3 regions of the Lysinibacillus sp. RS10 genome follow, and region 3 is predicted to be linked to each of the others. Evidence: predicted binding sites of a transcription regulator. Region 3 holds the regulator's gene; each other region holds the start of a gene.
The links. Region 3 encodes CtsR, which represses protease genes until heat stress. Its sites were predicted from a motif close to ATGGTCAATAAAGGTCAAACA; they were not measured.
Positions count from the first base shown of each region.

Region 1: a site for CtsR is predicted at 2,022-2,042, ahead of ACB089_RS20885 (ATP-dependent Clp protease ATP-binding subunit). Genes of this name have one in related genera too.
Region 2: a site for CtsR is predicted at 1,605-1,625, ahead of clpP (ATP-dependent Clp endopeptidase proteolytic subunit ClpP). Genes of this name have one in related genera too.

Region 1 is NZ_CP167122.1:4,120,881-4,124,167, forward strand. Features, by position in the region: gene ACB089_RS20885 (ATP-dependent Clp protease ATP-binding subunit) at 1-1,959, opposite strand, end outside; gene ACB089_RS20890 (Crp/Fnr family transcriptional regulator) at 2,231-2,917, shown strand.
Region 2 is NZ_CP167122.1:712,192-715,478, forward strand. Features, by position in the region: gene ACB089_RS03660 (HPr family phosphocarrier protein) at 1-110, shown strand, start outside; gene ACB089_RS03665 (hypothetical protein) at 148-882, opposite strand; gene clpP (ATP-dependent Clp endopeptidase proteolytic subunit ClpP) at 938-1,519, opposite strand; tRNA gene ACB089_RS03675 (tRNA-Arg) at 1,978-2,052, shown strand; gene ACB089_RS03680 (basic amino acid ABC transporter substrate-binding protein) at 2,557-3,287, shown strand, end outside.
Region 3 is NZ_CP167122.1:5,103,425-5,106,711, reverse strand. Features, by position in the region: gene ACB089_RS25435 (protein arginine kinase) at 1-331, opposite strand, end outside; gene ACB089_RS25430 (UvrB/UvrC motif-containing protein) at 328-876, opposite strand; gene ACB089_RS25425 (CtsR family transcriptional regulator) at 890-1,360, opposite strand; gene ACB089_RS25420 (DUF4870 domain-containing protein) at 1,564-1,869, opposite strand; gene ACB089_RS25415 (class I SAM-dependent methyltransferase) at 1,987-2,670, shown strand; gene corA (magnesium/cobalt transporter CorA) at 2,722-3,287, shown strand, end outside.

The DNA of each region.
Region 1 (3,287 bases), 980 kb from region 3:
CCAATCAATTACATCTTGTTCTACTTGTAAAGTAATATCTTGCTCTGCAACTCGTTTTATAAGCTGTTCGACATATTTCCAAGCAATCGCTGTAAAGTGCTCACCTGATAATGCATGGAACATAATAATATCATCCATACGATTTAACAGCTCTGGTTTAAAGTGCTGTCGCAGTGCAGCCATCACTAAATCCTCAACTGCTCCATCGTCTTCTTTTGCTTCCATCAAATAGCTTGAGCCAATGTTAGAGGTTAAAATAACCACCGTGTTCGTAAAGTTGACCATACGACCTTGACTATCAGTAATGCGACCATCATCTAAAATTTGTAATAAAATATTCGCGACATCTGGGTGTGCCTTTTCAATTTCATCTAGTAATACAACTGAATATGGATTACGGCGAACAGCTTCCGTTAATTGTCCACCTTCCTCATAACCAACATAACCTGGAGGTGCCCCTACAAGACGTGATACGCTATGTTTCTCCATATATTCACTCATATCAATGCGAATAAAATGATCCTCGGAATCAAACAGCTGTGCCGCTAATGCCTTGGCAAGCTCTGTTTTACCAACACCAGTTGGTCCTAAGAATAAAAAGCTACCAATTGGTCGATGCGGATCTTTAATACCAGCTCGAGCGCGCCATACTGCTTCAGTGACTAGTTGTACAGCATTATCTTGTCCAACTACTCGCTCATGCAATGTATCTTTTAAGCGCAATAATTTCTCGCGCTCTCCCTCCACTAATTTTGTAACAGGTATTCCTGTCCAACGTGAAACAATAGATGCGATTTCATCAGCTGTTACCTCTTCACGTAAAATACGTGATTCTATGCCATTCTCTAATTGTTTCTCCATCTCTTGTATATCCTTTTCAAGAGTAGGAATTTTCCCATGACGTAGTTCAGCTGCTTTATTTAAATCATATTTACTTTCTGCTTCATCTAAGTCACGACGATATTTATTAAGCGTTTCACGTTTTTTCTGAATGCCGTGTAATGCTGCTTTTTCGCTTTCCCATTGTTTCCGCATGCCTTCTGAGGATTCTTTTAGCTTTGTTAATTCCTCACTTAATTGCTCGAGACGCTTTTTACTTGCCTCATCCTTTTCTTTACGCAATGCTTGTTCCTCAATTTCGAGCTGCATAATACGGCGTGTTACTGCATCCAATTCCTGTGGCATAGAATCAATCTCTGTTCGAATCATGGCACATGCTTCATCGATTAAATCAATGGCTTTATCAGGCAAGAAGCGCTCTGTAATATAGCGGTTTGAAAGCTCCGCTGCCGCTACGATAGCACGGTCATGAATACGTACCGCATGATGTAACTCAAAGGGCTCTTTTAAGCCACGCAAAATGGAAACTGTATCCTCAATAGATGGCTCACGCACAAGCACTTGTTGAAAACGACGCTCTAAAGCAGGATCTTTTTCAATATACATACGGTATTCATCTAATGTTGTAGCACCGATACAATGTAACTCACCTCGTGCAAGCATTGGCTTTAACATATTCCCAGCATCCATTGCACCATCCGTTTTACCTGCACCAACAATTGTATGAATTTCATCAATAAATAAAATGATACGCCCTTCAGATTCCTTCACTTCTTTAAGTACACCTTTTAAGCGTTCTTCAAATTGACCTCGATAACTTGCACCTGCTATTAAAGCACTCATATCAAGCTCGTATAATACGCAATCTTTTAATCCCTCGGGTACATCCCCTTTTACAATACGTTGAGCTAACCCTTCTACAATTGCTGTTTTACCGACGCCTGGCTCACCGATTAAGACAGGATTATTTTTTGTTTTACGCGTTAAAATACGAATAACATTACGAATTTCTTCATCACGACCGATAACCGGGTCCATTTTTCCGTTTTTAACTTCTTCAATTAAATTACGTCCAAATTGCTCTAATGGTTTTTTATTATCTGTTTGTTGAAATTGCATAATTAGCACTCCTTTTCAATAATGTTAGCGGAATCCCGTTTACCATTCTTGTTCACGAAAAATGTTTGACCTTTTTTGACTAACTTTATTTTACAACACACGACAAACCTAAGCAAAGAATAAGCTCTAAAATTCCTTCACTTCTAACTGAAAAGTTAAGTTATAATAAAAGTATGTTTCTTAGATTTAGTATCGAAATTATTCACCATCCTTTTGTAGTAAACAGCCATTTATTACAAAAAGAAAGCGATGTGTTGGAGATATGGTTATAATGGATAAAATACAAGAGCAATTTCACGATCTTTTCCAAAAGCACGGTGTTTTTACGAAAGTGAATAAGGATCATAAAATTTTTTTAGAAGGCGAACGTGCGAAAGAAATATATTATATTAAAACTGGAGCTATCTCGATTAGTCAGGAAACTGAGAACGGGAAGGAATTAACAATTCGAATTTGTGGTCCGAATAGTATTATTGGTGAAGGCTCTTTGTTTTGTAACTTGACGTATCATTCCATGACCGCTAAAGTATTAGAACCCTCTAGTTTATATGTTCTAAGCCGTAAATCATTGGAACTTTTATTAGTAGAACAACCTAATTTAATGGTGGAATATATGAAGTGGTTGCAAATAGAAAATTTAAAGCATCAAAGTCGTTTGCGTGATTTAGTTTTAAACGGTAAAAAAGGTGCTTTATTTTCAACGCTTATCCGTCTTACAAATACTTATGGTAAGCCTTTAGAAAATGGCAATATTTTTATTGATTTCCCGTTAACAAATACTGAAATCGCTAATTTATGTGCGACGAGTAGAGAGATGATCAATCGCATGCTCAATGATTTAAAGAAGCAAAATATTCTTTCCTTTGAAAAAGGTTATATAACAGTTCACGACGTCCAAATTTTAAAGGATGAAATTGCTTGTGAAAATTGTCCGTTACAAATATGTCGTATCGATTAATACGCTACACACAAAATCCCCGCTTATGAGTTATAAGCGGGGATTTCATATAATGGTCAAGGAAATCATTGTGAATATTATAATATTTAAATGAGGGGGATTTCCGTTCCAGGCTACTCGCTTTCCTGTGGGCGAGCGTCGAGCCGCTTCCTCCACTAAAGGAACGAAGGCTAAGTGCGTCACGTCCTGTGACAATGCCTTCGTGACCAACATCGTGTTGGCCTCAGGGTCTCGCCTGTCTCGCTTTCCCACGGGAGTCGAGTAGCCTTCCACTCCAATCAGCGATAGTGTAGAACTTTTATAAATTTTTGTATTTCAAAAGTGAATGCTATGGAAACTTATCCATAATCAAACAGAAGAATCTTATAAC
Region 2 (3,287 bases), 770 kb from region 3:
TAATGAGTTTAGCTATTGCAAAAGGAACAGAGGTTGTCCTTAGTAGTGATGGTAACGATGCTGAGCAAGCGGTTACAGCATTGGCAGCACTAATCGAAGAAGAAGATTAAAAAACCCATAATGCGAAAACTGTCCAAGCAGTAAAACTTACATGCTGGGCAGTTTTTTTGCGTTTTTGCACAGAACAAATAAGTCCTGAAAGAAGAGCCAAAATGATGGAAAGTAAGGATAGGTCGACGGAAAGAAAGGCCGAAACGACGGATAGAAAAGCCAAAGAGATGGATTGAAGAGATGAAGCGACGGAAAGAAAGGCTGAAGCGACGGAAAGAAAAGCCGAAACGACGGAAAGAAAGGTCGAAGAGACGGAAAGAAGAGCCGGAGCGACGGAAGGAAAAGGCCGCGACGGAAAGAGCCTGAATGATGGAAAGAAAGGCTGAAGCGACGGAAAGAAGAGCCGGAGCGACGGAAGGAAAGGTCGAAGAGACGGAAAGAAAAAACCGCGACGGAAAGTAAGGCTGAAGCGACGGAAAGAAAAGCCGAAGAGACGGAAAGAAAAAACCGCGACGGAAAGAAGAGCTGGAGCGACGGAAGGAAAGGCTGAAGCGACGGAAAGAAGAGCCGAAGCGACGGAAGGAAAAGGCCGCGACGGAAAGAAGAGCCTGAATGATGGAAAGAAAGGCTGAAGCGACGGAAAGAAGAGCCGGAGCGACGGAAGGAAAGGTCGAAGAGACGGAAAGAAAAAACCGCGACGGAAAGAAGAGCCTGAATGATGGAAAGAAAGGCTGAAGCGACGGAAAGAAAAGTCAAATATAGGGTAGAACCATCAGAATGGTGGATAGAACCGCCAAAGTGGTGGATCACCCCATCAAACCATACATACATGGATGTCGAATAAAAAAAGACATCTCAGAAATAATCTGGGATGCCTTTGATTTTTTTATTTGCGTTCCATAATTTGATCGATTAAGCCGTATTCTTTTGCACGTTCAGCAGTCATGAAGTTATCGCGATCTGTATCTCTTGAAATTACTTCAAGCGGTTGACCAGTGCGTTCTGATAAAATGCCATTTAATTTTTCGCGTAAGAATAAAATACGTTTTGCAGCGATTTCAATCTCAGTTGCTTGACCTTGTGCACCACCAAGAGGTTGGTGAATCATTACTTCGGCATTTGGTAATGCGAAGCGTTTACCAGGTTCACCAGCAGCAAGTAGGAAAGCACCCATAGATGCTGCCATACCAATACAAATTGTTTGTACTTGTGGCTTGATAATTTGCATTGTGTCATAAATTGCCATACCAGCAGTGATTGATCCGCCTGGTGAGTTGATGTAAAGAAAGATATCTTTATCTGGATCTTCTGCTTGTAGGAATAGAAGCTGTGCAACAATTGAGTTAGCTACATTGTCGTCAATCGCGCTTCCTAATAAAATAATACGGTCTTTTAGTAGTCGTGAATAGATGTCATAAGCACGTTCACCACGACTTGTTTGTTCAATAACTGTAGGAATTAAATTCATGTTAAATCCTCCTTAAAAAACTAAATTCGAATACTTTTGCTGATAACATCCATTGTGTTTCAGCTGTATCCTTATCATACACATTATAGTCAGGGAAGGTCAAATATTAAACCTGCTAAAGTGAAATTAAATAAATAGCCAATACTGAAAACTGTTCATGACTAAAACAGTATGGTTGATGTAGCGAAGTGTAAGCGCCAAGGAGGCTTAGGTCACGCCAAGGAAAGCCTTCTCCTGTAGTGAAATGGATAGTCAAGTACATATTTTGATGAAGACCCTAAAAAAAATTAAAATCTTTTGCATTCTATAGTTGAATTATGAGCAATACGTTTGTATAATTGATAAGGTCATAAGTTAAAGTACAGTACACTATTTTGCAGGTATGCTTCAAATGAGGATTATCTACAACATGCTTTTTGGAAAGCCTTTGAGTGAGTACTTTTTTTTTGTGTCTAATTGCCCTCGTGGTGTAATGGATAACACGTAAGATTCCGGTTCTTGCACTGGGGGTTCGATTCCCTCCGAGGGCGCCATTTTACTGATTATTTGATTTACATTTATAGCTCAATTCTCCTAATAAGTAGTTTAGCAGCCTGCTTACTGGAGAATGAGGGGAAAATAGTGGAAATTCTGCTTAGTAGCATTATTCCCATATATGTTCCTTTCAAACCTTCAAAAAAGCAACAACTCCAAATTATTTTTTAGTGAACATACCGTACGTGAAGACTAGTATACTAGTCGGAAAAAAGAATCCTATCTGAGGGGATTCTTTTTTTTTGCCAAAATATATCTATCTTTGGCATAGTTCAAATATGTATAAATATACAAGTTAGATTAGATTTTTGTTCACTCATACCGTTTTCTACTAAAAAAAACCAACTGAAATTAATTTTTATGAAAAAACAATTACTTTTATGCGAATTGTTGTTGTCTAAAGTGAATAATGTCACTATAATTGACCTAATAGTCTAACATTTCCGAATTAATAAATAATAAAATATGTTTCGGGAAGGTAATTGAATAAGGGGGAAAATACTATGAAAAGAAGTTTATCGATGATACTAATGATCGTGGCAGCATTTGCACTAGTTCTAGCTGGCTGTGGTGCTAAAGAAAAGACATCATCTGGTAGTGAGCCATCTGCGGGTGAAGATGGTAAAAAAGTTTATAAGGTAGGAACAGAAGCTACCTTTGCGCCTTTTGAATCACTTGACGATAAAGGAAATGTTGTAGGAATTGATGTCGATATTTTACAAGCAATTGCTGATGAAATGGGCTTTGAAGTGGAATGGCAAAACATTGGTTGGGAGCCTGTATTCCAAACGATTAAAAATGGTGAAACAGATATCGGTGCATCTGGCATAACAATTAATGAAAAGCGTAAAGAGTCATTTGACTTTACTGAGCCATATTATGAATCTCAATTATTAATCGTTGTAAAGGAAGATTCAAAGATTAAATCATTAGCTGAATTAAAAGATAAAAAGATTTCAGTACAAATTAATGCGACTGGACACGAAGCTGCTAAAAAGCTTCAAGGGGAATCAAGTACGAATATTTTGGCGTTTGAAAGTCAACCAATCGCTATTCAAGAGATGCTAAACGGAAACGTAGACGCAGCAATTGGTGATAATGCGGTAGTGTATGAATATATTAAGGCACATCCAAACGAAAAACTTAAAGTAATAGAAGATGATGCATTTGAAAAAGAATATTATGGGTTTATGGTTCAAAAAGGGAATACAGAGTTGTTAAACCTACTAAATGA
Region 3 (3,287 bases):
CATCAGATAAAAGTATGGAGCCCACTAGCTCTTTTTTTGCAAGCTGAGGACTAATTAAATGTTTTTCTACAAGTATTTGACGTTGTAAAGGTGTTAAATCCTTAATCGCAAAATAAGAGTAATTTTCTTGAAGTTTCGTACTATCCTTTATTGCATGTGTAACTGCCTGCTCCACCTGTAATGCCTCATTCTCTGTAAAGGCTAATGGAAAGCGATAACCATCTAAATTTCGCGCAAGGCGGATGCGTGTACTAATAACAATATCTGAATAATCGTCTTCAACACCCATCCATGTTGGTGTTGCACGTTCTAAAAACGATTCAATCATCACGACACATCACCACCTTCAAATTGTAGCTGCTTCTCAAGTTCCTTGGCTTCATCACGAAGCTTGGCTGCCTCTTCAAATTGTTCTTCATCTACAGCAACTTTCATACGTTTACGAATATCTTCAATTTGCTTTTTGATAACATAAACATTGCTTCTGGCACCAGGCATTTTCCCTATATGTTGAGGACCTGCCTGTATACGGTTAAAGAGCTTCGGTAAGTGTTCGCTAAAGGTGTCATAGCAACTAGGGCATCCAAATTTACCTTCTTTTAAAAACTGTTTATACGTAAATCCACATTGTGGACAGGTTTGAGGTTGTGGCTGCGCCTGCTGTTTTTCACCTGCTTTTTGTTGCTGCCATGAAGGAGAGCCAAACCAATTGGATAATAGCTGTTGAATAGATACTGGCTCTTGTTTAAATTCAGCATGAAATGGATGGAACTGAGAGGCGCAGACGTCACAATAATGATGCTCCACCTTTTGACCACTTTGAACTTGTGTTACGGTAACTGTTGCATTACGTTGTTTACAATGTTCGCAAATCATTTCCATCACCTCTCTATTTTTGCTGTTCATATTTAATCGTCGTTAGCATCGCCCTTAATATTTTTGCTCGAATATGATCTCGTAAAGGAAGCTGTAAATCTATGGTTGAGCGATCAATCGCCGCTAACATTAATTTCGCTTCTCGCTTTGAAATTACCTGCTCATCAATTAGTCGAAAAACTAAATCTTCTGCCATTGTTTGCGATGCCCCACATTCTATTTGCCTGAGGACATCATCGATTAGATCAATTTGTGAATTCGCGCGGACACGTAAAATTCGAATGTATCCACCACCACCACGTTTGCTTTCAACAAGGTAACCTCGTTCGGCTGTAAATCTTGTATTAATTACATAATTTATTTGTGAGGGTACGCACTGAAATTTATCTGCGATTTCACTACGTTTTATTTCAATATGCCCTTCTCCACCTAATTCAAGTACTTGCTTTAAGTAGCCTTCTATGATGTCTGATATATTACGCATTTTAGGAATACACCTCGCTTACTTCACTGACTTTGACTATCTTTGACTTTCTTTGAGTATATTATACAAAACGCTTAAAAATAATTGCAATTATTTCGCACACTGAAATGTTGAAAGCGCCTGCTCATACCTATACTCTACCCTTATCATCGATGAAAAAAACGCAAGCATATGCCACTAGCATATACTTGCGTCTATAAAAATTATACCCAGCGACCGACAATTGGATAACGCCAAGGCTCATCAGATAAAGCCTTCACAATACCGATAATTGGGACGACGAATAACATAATACCGAAAATAATTAAGAACGGTATACCAATTAATAAAAAACTTAGAATACCTGAAATTGCAATTAAAGCCCACATAATAATTTGGAACAGCAATGCCTGAATGGAAATTGTTTTTATTTCTTCATCAGAACTAATTAAGAAAAATATTATGGGTACTACCCATGGCGCGAAAAACGAACTTGCGTGTATGATTACCTTAGACCATTTTGTTTCCATTTATAACAACCCTTCCTTATTATTTTATTTTTATGTACTATACTTACGGATTTATACCCTAGATAGTTTCAATTTAAATTGAATATATAAAAATTTTTGAAAGGAATGTGATACACGATGGAATTTAATAATACACTTGCAAACGAATATGAAAAAGGCATTCGTCGTACGCTACCTAGCTATGATGCGATGCTACGTTTAACACATACTTTTTATCACTCCACATTACCCGAGCAAGCTGATTTTTTAATAGTTGGCTCAGGAAGCGGCAATGAAATTTTACAGTTCGCTGAGAAAAGACCTCATTGGTCATTTGTTGGCATAGATCCTTCTGAAGCAATGCTACAAATTGCTGAAGAACGTTTAAAGCCTCTACCTAATAATATGTCTTTACATCAAGGCACGATACTTGATTCTTTACTGCCTTCAGTAAAATTTGATGCAGCTAGCTGTATTTTAGTGCTTCATTTTATCGATGATTATCAAGAAAAACTTGCAACATTGAAGGAGATAGCAAATAATTTAAAGCCTGGTGCACCTTTTGTGCTCGTCTCAAAATACGGGCAACTAGGTTCTTTAGAAACGGAGTTACAATTTGATTTGTGGCGTGCTTATTGGCTACAGCATACAAAGCTATCACCATCAGAGGTAGCAGAAATGGAGAAATCCATACGTTCTCTTTCATTTATGCGTGAAGAGGACATTTTATCACTATTACAGCAGGCAGGCTTTACAAAACCATCTAGATTCTTTGCCACTACTTTATTTGGCGGTTGGATATGCTATAAAGAGGGCGAATAAAATTTAGGGCGCGCCTGTTAGGATAGAGTCAACAGAAGTGAGGTGAATGCTGTGATACGTACAATTGGAATTACAAAAAACCAACAGCTTATAAAGGACTTTCCACTTGAGGATATACACAACAACGAATTCGAATGGTACTGGGTGGATTTTAATTGTCCGACTGATGAGGAAGAACTACTGTTAGATACATTCTTCCATTTCCATCCACTTGCTATAGAAGATTGCTTAATGCGTTTACAGCGGCCAAAGCTCGATTTTTATGATGATTTCCATTTCTTTGTTATTCAAAGGGTTAACGAAGAATTAATAGCTGAGGAAGTAAATATTTTTGTTTCTAATAAATTTATTGTTACATTCCATAAAAACGAAGCACCTGAAATAGATCGAGTACAAAAGATGCTAGAAAAACAGCCAAAGTATTGGGAACGAGGCACAGTATATTTAACGTATCAGGTAATCGATAAAATCGTTGATAGCTATTTTCCACTTGTCTATAAAATCGAGGATCATTTAAATGTACTTGAAGACGAGCTTACCTATCAAAGTAACCCCAATGCCATGCAAATTGTGTTCGAATTCCGCAGTGATTTGCTTCATTTGCGTCGCACGATTTT